DNA from 4 places in the Dickeya aquatica genome. Region 2 is predicted to be linked to each of the others. Evidence: predicted binding sites of a transcription regulator. Region 2 holds the regulator's gene; each other region holds the start of a gene.
The links. The regulator PurR, encoded in region 2, represses purine synthesis genes. The targets are predictions, from matches to a motif close to CANGCAAACGTTTGCNTG.

Region 1 (3,213 bases), 1.7 Mb from region 2:
GCTCCATTTCCGGGTTATCACGCTGCACGGAAGCAAAATCCAAATCCGCATCAGACTGGCCGGATGCCATCGATGATGCGGCACCACCACCGAGGCCGATATTCATCGCCGGGCCGCCCAGCACAATAAGCTTGGCACCAATGCTGATGTCGCCTTTCTTCACATGCCCATCACAAATATTGCCGATACCACCGGCCAGCATAATGGGTTTGTGATAGCCCCGCACTTCGACACCGTTATGGCTATCCACGATTTCCTCATAGGTACGGAAATAGCCAGTCAGTGCCGGGCGACCAAATTCGTTATTAAATGCTGCGCCGCCAAGCGGCCCGTCTGTCATGATATCCAGCGCACTGACGATACGGTCCGGCTTACCGAAATCCTGCTCCCAGGGCTGAATAAAGTCGGGAATACGCAGGTTGGAGACCGAAAAACCGACCAGCCCCGCTTTGGGTTTGGCACCACGACCGGTCGCGCCCTCGTCACGAATTTCACCGCCAGAGCCGGTTGCAGCGCCAGGCCAGGGTGAAATCGCCGTCGGGTGGTTATGGGTTTCCACTTTCATCAGGATATGAGCATCTTCCTGATGGTATTCATATACGCCCTGAGGATTAGGGAAAAAACGGCCAACAGCCGAGCCTTCCATCACCGCCGCGTTATCTTTATAGGCAGACAGCACATGATCCGGCGTGTGCTCGAAGGTGTTTTTAATCATTTTAAACAGCGACTTAGGCTGTTCTTCGCCATTGATAACCCAGTCGGCGTTAAAAATCTTGTGACGGCAGTGTTCAGAGTTTGCCTGAGCAAACATATAGAGCTCGATGTCCGTCGGGTTACGCCCTAATGCCGTAAACGCCTCCAGCAGATAGTCAATTTCATCCTCTGCCAGCGCCAGCCCCAGGCGCAGGTTAGCCGCTTCCAGCGCGGCGCGCCCTTCAAGCAGAATCTCAATACGTTTAAACGGCGCAGGTTGATGCTGGGAAAATAGCAGGTTAGCCTGCTGCATATCATCAAACACGCACTCCATCATGCGATCATGCAACAGTGCCGCCAGCGCCTGCCACTGAGCATGGCTCAGGGTTGGCGCATGGATATAAAACGCCAGCCCTCGCTCCAGTCGGCGAATTTTTTGCAAACCACAATTATGTGCAATATCCGTGGCTTTAGAAGACCAGGGAGAAATAGTACCAGGACGTGGAGTAACCAGAATCAGGCGACCACCGGGCTCATGCTCTGCCAGCGAAGGACCGTATTTTAGCAAGCGACTCAGTCGTGACTGTTCTTCATGGTTTAGCGGAGCGTTCACATCGGCGAAATGGACGTATTCGGCGTAAATATCGCTGACAGGCAGATGGTATTCCTTACACCGGGTCAACAGTTTATTGATACGAAAAGCCGATAGGGCGGGTGAACCACGCAAGATTTCCATCATCTAAATTTCTCTCGTCTTCGAGGCACCGGAGACAGTGCGTCAGGGCGCTACAGGGGGGAAACGCGCATTATTATAGAGAATAGTAAGGCGTGACGAAACCGTTTGCGTAGCGATAGTTAAACTTTGCGGAAAACGTGCGGTTAATCAGTAGGCAAACTAATAACTGTTGCACACTGGCGGTTTGTTAAGCAAAATGCCCCGACTCTGGGAAAGAAAGCACAAAAAACTGCCGAAACAGACAGACAGGCCAACCGGCCGCCGAGAGACAACTCATTGAAGCGTTTAACGATAAATTATTTTTTCATCGGGGTTATCGCTTTGCTGTTAACGCTGGCACTGTGGCCAAACATCCCCTGGCGCAGTCATCCAGACGATCAGCTAAGGCAGATTCTTTCACGCGGTGAACTGCGTATCAGCACCGTGACCTCTCCGCTGACTTATACACTCAGCGAGGGCTCCCCCACCGGATTAGATTATGAACTGGCCAAACGTTTCGCCGATTACCTCGGCGTGAAGCTGGTTATCTCCGTGCGCCAAAATGTCGATGACCTGTTTGGCGATCTGGATCATGACGATGCCGACTTGCTCGCCGCAGGACTTATCTATAATCGCGAGCGTTTAAGCCGTTTTCGTGCCGGGCCCGCTTATTATTCCGTGTCGCAGCAGTTGGTCTATCGTATGGGTATGCCGCGCCCCAGCGCGCTGGATAAACTGCAAGGTAAACTGACGGTATTATCCGGTTCTGCCCATGCCGCCACGCTACGTGATTTAAAAGCCACACGCTACCCGCAACTGGGCTGGGAGCTCACCACCGACCAGTCAGAGCAGGAAGTGCTCAAAAAAGTGGCTGACGGAACACTCGATTACACCATCGCGGATTCCATCACTATTGGCCTGATACAGCGCATCCACCCGCAACTGGCGGTTGCTTTTGACTTGAGCGATGAAGAGCCCGTTACCTGGTATCTGCGTCAGGGCCGTGATGACAGTATCGCCGCCGCCTTGCTTGACTTTTTCAGTCAGGCGGCCGAAGACGGCTCACTGGCGCGTCTGGAAGAGAAATACCTCGGGCATGTTGGCGAGTTTGATTATGTGGATACCACGGTATTTTTAAGCGCCATTGATAACACACTGCCGGTTTTTCGCCCCTTGTTTGAAAAATATGCCCAGGACATAGACTGGAAACTACTGGCCGCTATCTCTTATCAGGAATCACACTGGAATCCGCTGGCAACCTCACCGACCGGCGTGCGCGGGCTGATGATGTTAACCCGTAACACCGCCGACAGTCTGGATGTAACAGACAGGCTTGACCCGCAAGAGAGTGTGCGGGGCGGGGCGAAATACCTCTCTTTGATGATGCAACAGGTGCCAGCGTCCATCCCGCAAGATGAGCGTATCTGGTTTGCGCTGGCGGCGTATAACATGGGGTATGCCCACATGATGGACGCGCGAAAACTGACTGAGAAACAGCAAGGCAATCCAGACAGTTGGGCTGATGTCAAAATACGCTTACCCATGCTGAGCGAAAAACGCTACTACAGCCAAACCGCCAATGGCTATGCGCGGGGTCAGGAAGCCTATAACTATGTAGAAAATATCCGACGTTATAGGATTAGCCTGGTCGGCCATCTGTCTGAAAAAGAGAGCCGCTCACGTCAAGAGCAGCTCACCGCCAGCGCCTATCCGGCTGTTCCACCGGACAGGCTTGTTGCCAATACGCAGCGCTGAGTCACCCGGATAACGGGCGTGACAGTCGTGCTTCACGCTGCTGTTGACGC
Region 2 (3,213 bases):
AATAAGCTCATGAGCCAGATTGGCAAACCTTATCACTGGGGGGGACGACACCCTATTTCTGGTTTTGATTGCAGCGGGCTGGTGTATTACGCCTACAAAGACGTGGTGAAAATTTCCATTCCACGAACGGCCAACGAAATGTTCCATTTACGCGATGCCGCCCCCATCAAGAAGAGCGAACTCGAAAGCGGCGATTTGGTGTTCTTTCGGATAACAAATCGTGGTGCAGCAGATCACGTTGGCGTTTATCTTGGTAATGGCCGCTTTATTCAATCGCCCCGAACTGGCTCTGACATAAAAATCAGCAAGTTAAGTGAAGATTATTGGCAGGATCACTACGTAGGCGCTCGCCGTGTGGTTACGCCAAAAACCATGCGCTAATGACACCACTGTCATAACTCTACCGCCAGCCCCCTCACCAGATGAAACAAGCCCCGAAAGCGCATCTGCTCATTCGGGGCTTGTTTCATCATTATTTTGCACGCGACAAAAAATGCGGCCGCGGTGATATCACATCTGCGCGAGAGGAGCCATCAGCCAATGGTGAGTCTCCGCGTACTCAGGGTTAATTCAGCACCGCACTCATGCTAAATATCACAATCACCGTCAGCGCAACGACTGTCGTGAACAACGACATTTTCAAATTCGTATCCATAAACCATCTCCTGTATTTGACAAATCGGTGGGCCATCACATCATCAGAATAGATGGATACCGATGAAAAGCATAATCAATATCTTGCCTATTATATGAAGGACGTTTAAAAAAACCGCTTTCCCCATCACAGAGATAACACGAATTACCTCTTCCACTTTTGAGTTAAATCGGCCAAAATTCGCGGTTTACTGTATGCACTGCGTTGGCCGCCCTCCCGGCTCCCCTTCCGGCTACACTTCGGCATGTCTCCTCCTGAAAATAGTGTTTGGCTGGAGAAGAATTCACGCAGGCAAACGATTAACAACATATTTACTGCTGTAACAGATACGTTGCTGTTACAACTGTTCAGGAGTCACCTAAGATGGCAACGATTAAAGATGTGGCAAAGCGCGCAGGCGTTTCGACCACAACCGTATCACACGTGATCAATAAAACACGTTTCGTCGCCGAAGAAACCAAGGCTGCGGTGCGTGCCGCCATCGAGGAGTTACATTATTCGCCAAGCGCGGTGGCACGCAGCCTAAAAGTGAATCACACCAAGTCTATCGGTTTGCTGGCCACATCCAGTGAAGCGCCCTATTTTGCTGAAATTATTGAAGCGGTAGAAAACAGTTGTTATGCCAGAGGCTATACGCTGATTTTGTGTAATTCCCACAACAATCTGGACAAGCAGCGCGCTTATCTGTCGATGCTGGCACAAAAGCGTGTCGATGGTCTGTTGGTGATGTGTGCTGAATATCCACCGGCACTGTTGTCGATGCTGGCCGATTACCGTCATATCCCCATGGTAGTGATGGACTGGGGGGAAGCGCACAGCGATTTTACCGACACAATTATCGATAACGCCTTCGCGGGCGGTTATATGGCAGGCCGTTATCTGATTGAGCGCGGGCATCGCGATATTGGTGCGATCCCCGGCTCACAAGAGCGTAACACTGGCAGCGGGCGCTACCTTGGTTTTCTTAAAGCGCTGAAGGAAGCCGATATTACGATACGCGAAGAGTGGGTGGTGCAAGGCGACTTCGAACCAGAGTCCGGCTATAAAGCCATGCACCAGATTCTGGCACAAAAACACCGCCCCACCGCGGTATTCTGTGGTGGTGATATCATGGCGATGGGCGCTATCTGTGCGGCTGATGAGCTGGGCTTGCGGGTACCTCAGGATATTTCGGTGATAGGGTATGACAACGTTCGCCATGCGCGCTATTTCACTCCGGCACTGACTACCATCCATCAGCCCAAAGAGCGCCTCGGCCAGGCCGCATTCTCCATGCTGCTTGATCGCATTACCAGCAAACGTGAAGAAGCACAGACTATCGAAGTTCACCCAACGCTGATAGAGCGCCGCTCCGTTGCTGATGGCCCGTTTGTGGACTATCGCCGCTAAATTGCCCCTTATCTTCATGCCTGTGGGGTTCACTTTCAGCCCGCCTGATTGAATCTATTGTGCGGCCCACGCCAGTCGAATCTTGCCGACAGGCGCGGGCAGTCATAAACTTGTCATTGCCTTTAACGACAATAATCATCATGTGACGATGCAGGATTGTGATGGCTCCTCACATCGCCCATTTTGCTGCCCTGCTCATTGAGCGCCACGGTGCGCATAATCACCACCGCCTTTCCGCGCCCAGTGGCAGACGCCTTTCGTAGCCGCTTTTCTCTTGAATACCGCTGAGTCTTCAGGGCCAGACGATGGATTGAGTCCACCGAATGTTCTTCATGGGTACAATGGTCTAACGAATTCCTTGCACTGCAATGTTGGCAAGGTAGGGGGGAAGTGATGAGCTCATCTTACGCAGAGGATCTGGGGAGTGCTGGCACGTCCTGGTTCCAGATAGTCAATAATATGCTGGCGGGCGCTGGTATTACTATCAATGGCTCGCACCCGTTTGATATACAGGTGAAAAATCCCAATTTCTACAAACGGATATTGCGGGAAGGTTCACTGGGGCTCGGCGAAAGTTATATGGATGGCTGGTGGGAGTGCGAGCGCCTGGATATGTTTTTTCATCGCGCTTTACGTGCCGGGCTGGAAAACCAATTGCCGCACCGTTTGCATGACACGCTGCGGGTACTGCTGGCAAGAGTGATAAACCTGCAATCCCGCCGCCGCGCATGGAGGGTGGGCAAGGCGCATTACGACCTCGGTAATGATCTTTTCTCACGTATGCTTGACCCGCACATGCAGTACTCTTGCGCTTACTGGAAACACGCCGAAACGCTCGAACAGGCACAGCAAGACAAGTTGCATCTGATTTGCGAAAAATTGCAGCTACGCCAGGGAATGACCTTACTGGATATCGGCTGTGGCTGGGGAGGCCTGTCAGCCTTTGCCGCACGCCATTATGGCGTTCGCGTGACCGGTATTACCATCTCGCGTGAGCAGCAGACGCTGGCACAGCAACGCTGCCAGGGCCTGGATGTGTCTATTCTGCTGCAAGACTACCGTGACATGCACCAGCCATTTGATCGTATTGTTTCTGTGGGGATGTTTGAACACGTTGGCCCTAAAAATTATGACACCTATTTTCAGGCAATCAGGCGTAACCTCAAGCC
Region 3 (3,213 bases), 1.1 Mb from region 2:
TGTGGCGTTACAGGATACGGGCGAGGCCGCTCGCAAAATGACGGAATAATGTGAAAGGAATACGGGTGGAAAAACAGATACGGCGGTAGGATAGCCATCAACCCACAGAGGCTGGGCTGATGGCGTGGAGGCGAATGCAACAAGAGTGATGAAGGATTAATTAAACCGCATCGACAGATCGAGCGCCTGTACATGCTTGGTCAGCGCGCCGACCGAGATATAGTCGACGCCGGTCGCGGCATAAGCGGGCAGTGTTTGCAGTGTCACGTTACCCGAGACTTCCAGCAGTGCACGGCCACGGGTCAGCGTTACCGCTTCGTGAATGGCTGCCAGCGTGAAGTTGTCCAGCATGATGATATCGGCATTAGCGTCCAGCGCCTGTTGCAGTTCATCGAGTGTTTCGACTTCGACTTCTATTGGTACATCGTTACGCAGCCGGAAGGCTTGTTCGACTGCCAGTTTAATGGATCCAGCAGCGATAATGTGGTTTTCCTTAATCAGAAAGGCATCTGCCAGGCCGAGGCGATGGTTGCTTCCTCCGCCACACAGTACCGCGTATTTAAGAGCAGTACGCAAACCGGGCAGCGTTTTTCGCGTGTCCAGCAACCGGGTGTGTGTTCCTGCTAATTGAGCGACATAACGGTGGACTTCGGTTGCCACGCCACTGAGCGTTTGCAGGAAATTTAACGCGGTGCGCTCACCGGTGAGCAGTATGCGCGAAGGCCCGTGCAGGCGGCACAGCGGCTGGTTTTCTGTCAAAACATCACCGTCGTGCACCAGCCAGTCGATGGCCACGTTTCCGCCCAACTGACGGAACACTTCATCCAGCCAGCGCTGGCCGCAAAAAACCCCGCTTTCACGGGTAATAATGACGGCGTGGGCCTGGGCGTCTGCTGGCAACAATTGTGCGGTAATGTCGCGCTCCGCGCTGGCATCGCCGCCAAGGTCTTCACGTAATGCCAGATGTACGCTGGCGGGGATATCCTGCTCAATGCGCTCCAGCAGTTCAGCCTGACGCTGTTCCTGACTATAACGACGTGTTGTCATCATGTTACTCCGACGGAAATCCGGACGTTATGCTATCCCATTTAGCGGGCGGTATATGCTCTAAATATTATTGTAGTTCAACATGTTGTTTTTCTATCCCGGTGCTGGCCGGGATAGATAATGCCAACAATCAGAAGTTGTAACCTGCGACCAGATAATAGCCCCAGCCGGTGGAGCGAACATTAAACGGGCCCCGGCCAAAATCCAGTTCTGTGCCTTCAGCCCATTGGCCGCCGTTATGGAAGTAACGTGCGACGACCGAGTAGTGCCAGTGGTCATAGTTCAAGGCCAGAATATGGCTTGAGGCAATGGCGTTGCCGGTGCGCGATGGGCCCGCTGCGTTTGCCAGGTCGGAGCCAAAGTCGAAGTTGGTAAAGCCAATATAGGTTAGCTTGCCGCCCCACAGCAGTGCGATCGGGTAGAAATATTTGATTTTGAAACGGTAGCCATCCCAGCGGTCTTCATTTGGCGCGCTGTAGTTCTGGCCCTGGTAGCGGGCATAGATATTGGCGGACAGTGACAGGTCAGTGCCGGTGTTGATGTCGGTTCCCAGACCGACGAACCAGGTGCTCTGGCGTGAGTCGTTGTTGCGGCCTTGATCGTAGATAATGTTATTGGCGACGTACCACTCTTTGAACGGGCCGAATCCTAACTGTGTGTTGGTCAGCTTGTCGATGGAAAAGCGCGGTTCAATTTCCATAAACAGCGGAGAACCTTTGTCCCAGATACCACGGTCAGGTGTGTTACCGGCACCAAACGTTTTTGGCACATCGACGTAGCCGTAAAAATCAAACCAGTCCTTGCGGGCGAAAGCTTCATACTCCAGATACACATCATTGTTTAACTGGGGCCCGAAGCGCGTGTGATAACTGCCTACAACATTAATGCTCTGGTGCCACCAGTCAGAAAGATATTGCGGGGCGCTGGCATCCGCAAGGGTGGGTAAACTGTATGACAATGTGCTGATTGCACAGGCAGCAAGGATTTTTTTCATGATGATTCTCTGTATTGTCCGATGCTCGATTGGCATCCCGGCCTGCCCGGTCTGCAAAGGGGGTTCGGACGGTAATAACAAAATAAAGACTGAAAAATTTTCCGGCGATGAACTGCGGACAACCACGTTTGCCTGTCATGACAAATTCGCTGGGTACAGGCCGCAGAAGGGGCGCAGCATACCAGAAGATGAGTAGAACATCATGGGGGGGGCGTCTCAGGAGTGATGACAGCGGATAAATTGGCATGCTTTTTTCGCGCCTCAGAAGCATAGCAGATGCGGTAAGATGTCTGCATGATGAGTTCGAACAGGCGGTTAGGGCCTGTGGCCGATGACGGGGGGATACCGGAGTGGGCAGTGGCTCGCATTCGCAATAGCCGGTCAGATAAAAGGAGTGTTGATGAGAGTCGAGCATGGCTGGTTGACAGGCGTTAAACGCGTTCTGTCACCGCATCAGGATGAGCGTCCAGAGGCGGAATCCCCTTCTTTGTTGGTGATTCACAACATCAGTTTGCCACCGGGAGAGTTTGGCGGGCCTTATATTGACCAGCTTTTTACCGGTATGTTAGAGGGCCGTGACCACCCTTATTTCGCCACGATAGCCCATTTGCGGGTGTCCGCTCACTGTTTGATTCGTCGTGACGGAGAGATTGTTCAGTATGTTGCGTTTGATAAACGGGCCTGGCATGCCGGTGTTTCGGTGTTTCAAGGGCGCGAGCGCTGTAATGATTTCTCGATTGGTATTGAGCTCGAAGGCACTGATACCGAGCCATTTACCCCGGAACAGTACCAGAGTCTGGCGCGGGTGACGCGATTACTCAGTAAAGAGTACGGTATGACATCAGACCGTATTACCGGGCATAGTGATATTGCGCCGGGGCGCAAAACCGATCCCGGCCCGGCATTCGACTGGGCCCGATATCAACAGTTATGGCAGACACAAGAGCAACAAGGGGAGTAAACCGATGACGTTGTTTAGCCTGTTACTGGTATTGGGGTGGGAGCGTATGTTTAAACGCGGCGACCACTGGCAACTGGATCATCATCTGGAGCAGGTGTTTCGCCATCTGTCTGCTCCGTCATTGCTGCAAACGCTTTTTCTGTCAGCGATGTCGATGGGCATCATGCTGATGTTGCAATGGTTGCTCGGTGGCTGGCTGTTTGGTTTGCCA
Region 4 (3,213 bases), 1.1 Mb from region 2:
TCCATGGTGTGTGCAATGCCGGAACGCGCCGTTTCCAGGCCGATTTTTTTCATCGCGATGTCGAAACGGCGACGATCTTCCGCTTTATCAATCGCATCGGCGGTAGCACCGATCATGGTCACACCGAATTCGGCCAGCACGCCCTGACGCTCCAGCTCCAGCGCGCAGTTCAACGCCGTCTGGCCACCCATGGTCGGCAACACCGCATCCGGGCGCTCTTTTTCGATAATTTTACGCACCACTTCCCAGTGAATCGGCTCGATGTAGGTGGCATCGGCCATCTCCGGGTCAGTCATGATAGTGGCCGGGTTAGAGTTCACCAGAATGACACGGTAGCCTTCTTCGCGCAGTGCCTTACACGCCTGAGCACCGGAATAGTCAAACTCACAGGCCTGGCCGATGACAATCGGGCCGGCACCGAGGATCAGGATACTTTTTATGTCTGTACGTTTTGGCATTTCTCGCTCCTGCGAACCCGTTTACTCACTGCTGCACTGGCGCTTTCGCCCTGTTCTTTTACCGCAGCGTGACTAAACGGGCTCCGATTATTTGGTGTTACGGTAAGACTCAATCAGTTCAATGAAGTGATCAAACAGCGGTGCGGCATCGTGCGGGCCGGGGCTCGCTTCCGGGTGCCCCTGAAAACTGAACGCTGCTTTATCGGTGCGGTGAATCCCCTGCAACGAACCGTCGAACAGCGATTTGTGCGTCGCGCGCAGCGTGGCGGGCAGCGACGTTTCATCGACCGCAAAGCCGTGGTTCTGGGCGGTTATCATCACGCGGTTGCCATCCAAGTCTTTCACCGGATGGTTGCCACCGTGGTGGCCGAATTTCATCTTGACGGTTTGCGCGCCGCTGGCGAGCGCCAGCAACTGGTGGCCCAGACAGATACCAAACACCGGAATATCGGTTTCCAGAAACGCTTTGATAGCCTCAATCGCGTAATCGCACGGTGCCGGGTCGCCGGGGCCATTGGAGAGGAAAATACCGTCCGGGTTGAGTTTCAGTACCTCATCAGCCGGGGTTTGCGCTGGCACAACCGTCAGGCGGCAGCCGCGATCCACCAGCATACGCAGGATGTTGCGCTTCACGCCGTAGTCATAGGCCACCACATGGTACGGCAGTTCACTCTCGTCTTTTGCTGCGGGCAATTCCCCTTCCAGCGTCCAACTGCCCTGTAACCAGGTATAGGGTGATTGTGTCGTCACCTCTTTGGCAAGATCCATCCCCTTAAGGCCAGGAAACGCTTTGGCTTTTTCCAGCGCCAGCGCCGCATCCGGCGCATCGCCCGCGATGATACAACCGTTCTGCGCGCCTTTTTCACGCAGCAAACGCGTCAGCTTGCGGGTATCGATATCGGCAATCGCCACAATGTTGTGACGTTTGAGGTAGTCAGACAGGCTTTCTTCACTGCGGTAGTTACTGGCAATCAGGGGCAAATCTCGAATAACCAGCCCTTGTGCATGAACAGCGGGAGATTCTTCATCGGCTTTGTTGGCACCGACATTGCCGATATGAGGATAAGTAAGAGTAACAATCTGGCGGGAATAGGAAGGATCAGTGAGGATTTCTTGATAACCGGTCATCGACGTATTGAAGACCACTTCCCCCACTGCCGCTCCCTCTGCCCCAATGGCCCGACCGTGGAATTGGGTTCCGTCTTCCAGAACCAACAGCGCTGACTTAATCAAAACACCCTCCAAGGAATAAAAAATCATGTTATTTGCATATTAATTCAGTTTCAAACGCTAAATCAATGCAAAAACCACCTGTAAGGCAAATTTTTGGCAAATTGCGCGCATTTTAATGATGCCCCCGTCCGTTGTCCACCCAAAGCGGCATTTTTTTAGGTATTTTATGGCTTCAAGACACAATTTCCAGCCACAGCGACAAAAACCCATATCAACTGGAAAAAGTAAACGGTTGCCAGCCATTATGAATCACAAAGTGATGAAAACTCCCGCACACCTGATTTAAAGAGCAAAAAACATACAGACAACCCCAACAAAACACAAAGAAAACCATGGAAAATGGCAATCTAAAAATAGAATTAAACTTAAATGCTATTTTTTGCATAAAAAAAATGGCATCCCTATAGATGCCATTTTTTTCAATGAATTATGAAAGTTTCTTTTAGAAGAAAAATCATAAATCATTTAACCCAAGCACATCTCTCATATCAAAAAGGCCGTGATTATGCGCACTTAACCACAATGCTGACCTGACAGCGCCATTTGCAAACGTCATACGGCTTGAGGCTTTATGGGTTATCTCAATGCGCTCGCCAATATCCGCAAACATGGCGGTGTGCTCACCGACGATATCGCCTGCGCGCACGGTAGCAAAACCGATACTCTGAGGATCGCGCTCGCCGGTATGCCCCTCACGGGCATAGACCGCACAATCCTTCAAATCACGCCCCAGCGCCCCGGCAATCGCTTCACCCATTGCCAGTGCCGTGCCTGATGGCGCATCCACTTTATGACGATGGTGCGCTTCAATGATTTCGATATCGGTATAATCGCCCATCACTTTGGCCGCTTTTTCCAGTAACTTCAGTAACAGGTTGACGCCAACGCTGAAATTCGCAGCAAACACAATACCGATATCAGCCGCTGCCTGCTGGATAGCCGCTTTGCCCTGGTCGTCAAACCCGGTGGTGCCAATCACCATCCCTTTACTGTGCTCACGGCAGAATGCCAGATGGTGAAGTGTGCCTTCAGGACGGGTGAAATCGATAAACACGTCAAAATCATCGACAACCGCATCCAGCGCGCTCTGTACCACGACACCGGTTTTTGCCACACCGGCCAGTTCCCCGGCGTCACAGCCAATCAGGGAAGAACCCTCGCGTTCCAGCGCCGCGCCCAGCACCACGCCTTCCATTTGTAACGCTGCCTGAATCAACTGCCGCCCCATGCGGCCACCCGCGCCCGCGATAGCGACGCGAACCTGTGCATCACGCATATTCATACTCTTTATCTGTTGAGGAGTGAGGAAATCGTCTCAGGTTAACCAGCCCGGCCCTGAGCCGCCAGCCGAAAATCTCCATAATTAGAAATTTACGACAGCAGCGGTGCGATATCAGTAAACGCCATAAGGCAAAGCGGCCCAATTAAGGCAGAGATGAAAGCATCTCAGACACCCAGTGACGAAAGCCGTCCACATCCAGCCCTACGGCAACCTGCGCATTCGCCGCTCTTTGCAGGCGAT

Region 1: purL (phosphoribosylformylglycinamidine synthase) is a predicted target of PurR. The motif match lies at 1,524-1,541, and genes of this name have one in related genera.
Region 3: DAQ1742_RS17240 (nucleoside-specific channel-forming protein Tsx) is a predicted target of PurR. The motif match lies at 2,159-2,176, and genes of this name have one in related genera.
Region 4: carA (glutamine-hydrolyzing carbamoyl-phosphate synthase small subunit) is a predicted target of PurR. The motif match lies at 1,913-1,930, and genes of this name have one in related genera.

What each region holds. Positions count from the first base shown of each region.
Region 1 covers NZ_LT615367.1:1,056,039-1,059,251, reverse strand. Annotated here, with positions in the region: gene purL (phosphoribosylformylglycinamidine synthase) at 1-1,429, opposite strand, end outside; gene mltF (membrane-bound lytic murein transglycosylase MltF) at 1,706-3,163, shown strand; gene tadA (tRNA adenosine(34) deaminase TadA) at 3,165-3,213, opposite strand, start outside.
Region 2 covers NZ_LT615367.1:2,737,784-2,740,996, forward strand. Annotated here, with positions in the region: gene DAQ1742_RS12375 (C40 family peptidase) at 1-381, shown strand, start outside; gene cydH (cytochrome bd-I oxidase subunit CydH) at 566-655, opposite strand; gene purR (HTH-type transcriptional repressor PurR) at 1,019-2,044, shown strand; gene cfa (cyclopropane fatty acyl phospholipid synthase) at 2,438-3,213, shown strand, end outside.
Region 3 covers NZ_LT615367.1:3,801,812-3,805,024, reverse strand. Annotated here, with positions in the region: gene nadC (carboxylating nicotinate-nucleotide diphosphorylase) at 157-1,047, opposite strand; gene DAQ1742_RS17240 (nucleoside-specific channel-forming protein Tsx) at 1,178-2,041, opposite strand; gene ampD (1,6-anhydro-N-acetylmuramyl-L-alanine amidase AmpD) at 2,442-3,002, shown strand; gene ampE (beta-lactamase regulator AmpE) at 3,007-3,213, shown strand, end outside.
Region 4 covers NZ_LT615367.1:3,878,194-3,881,406, forward strand. Annotated here, with positions in the region: gene carB (carbamoyl-phosphate synthase large subunit) at 1-458, opposite strand, end outside; gene carA (glutamine-hydrolyzing carbamoyl-phosphate synthase small subunit) at 546-1,691, opposite strand; gene dapB (4-hydroxy-tetrahydrodipicolinate reductase) at 2,146-2,967, opposite strand; gene rihC (ribonucleoside hydrolase RihC) at 3,116-3,213, opposite strand, start outside.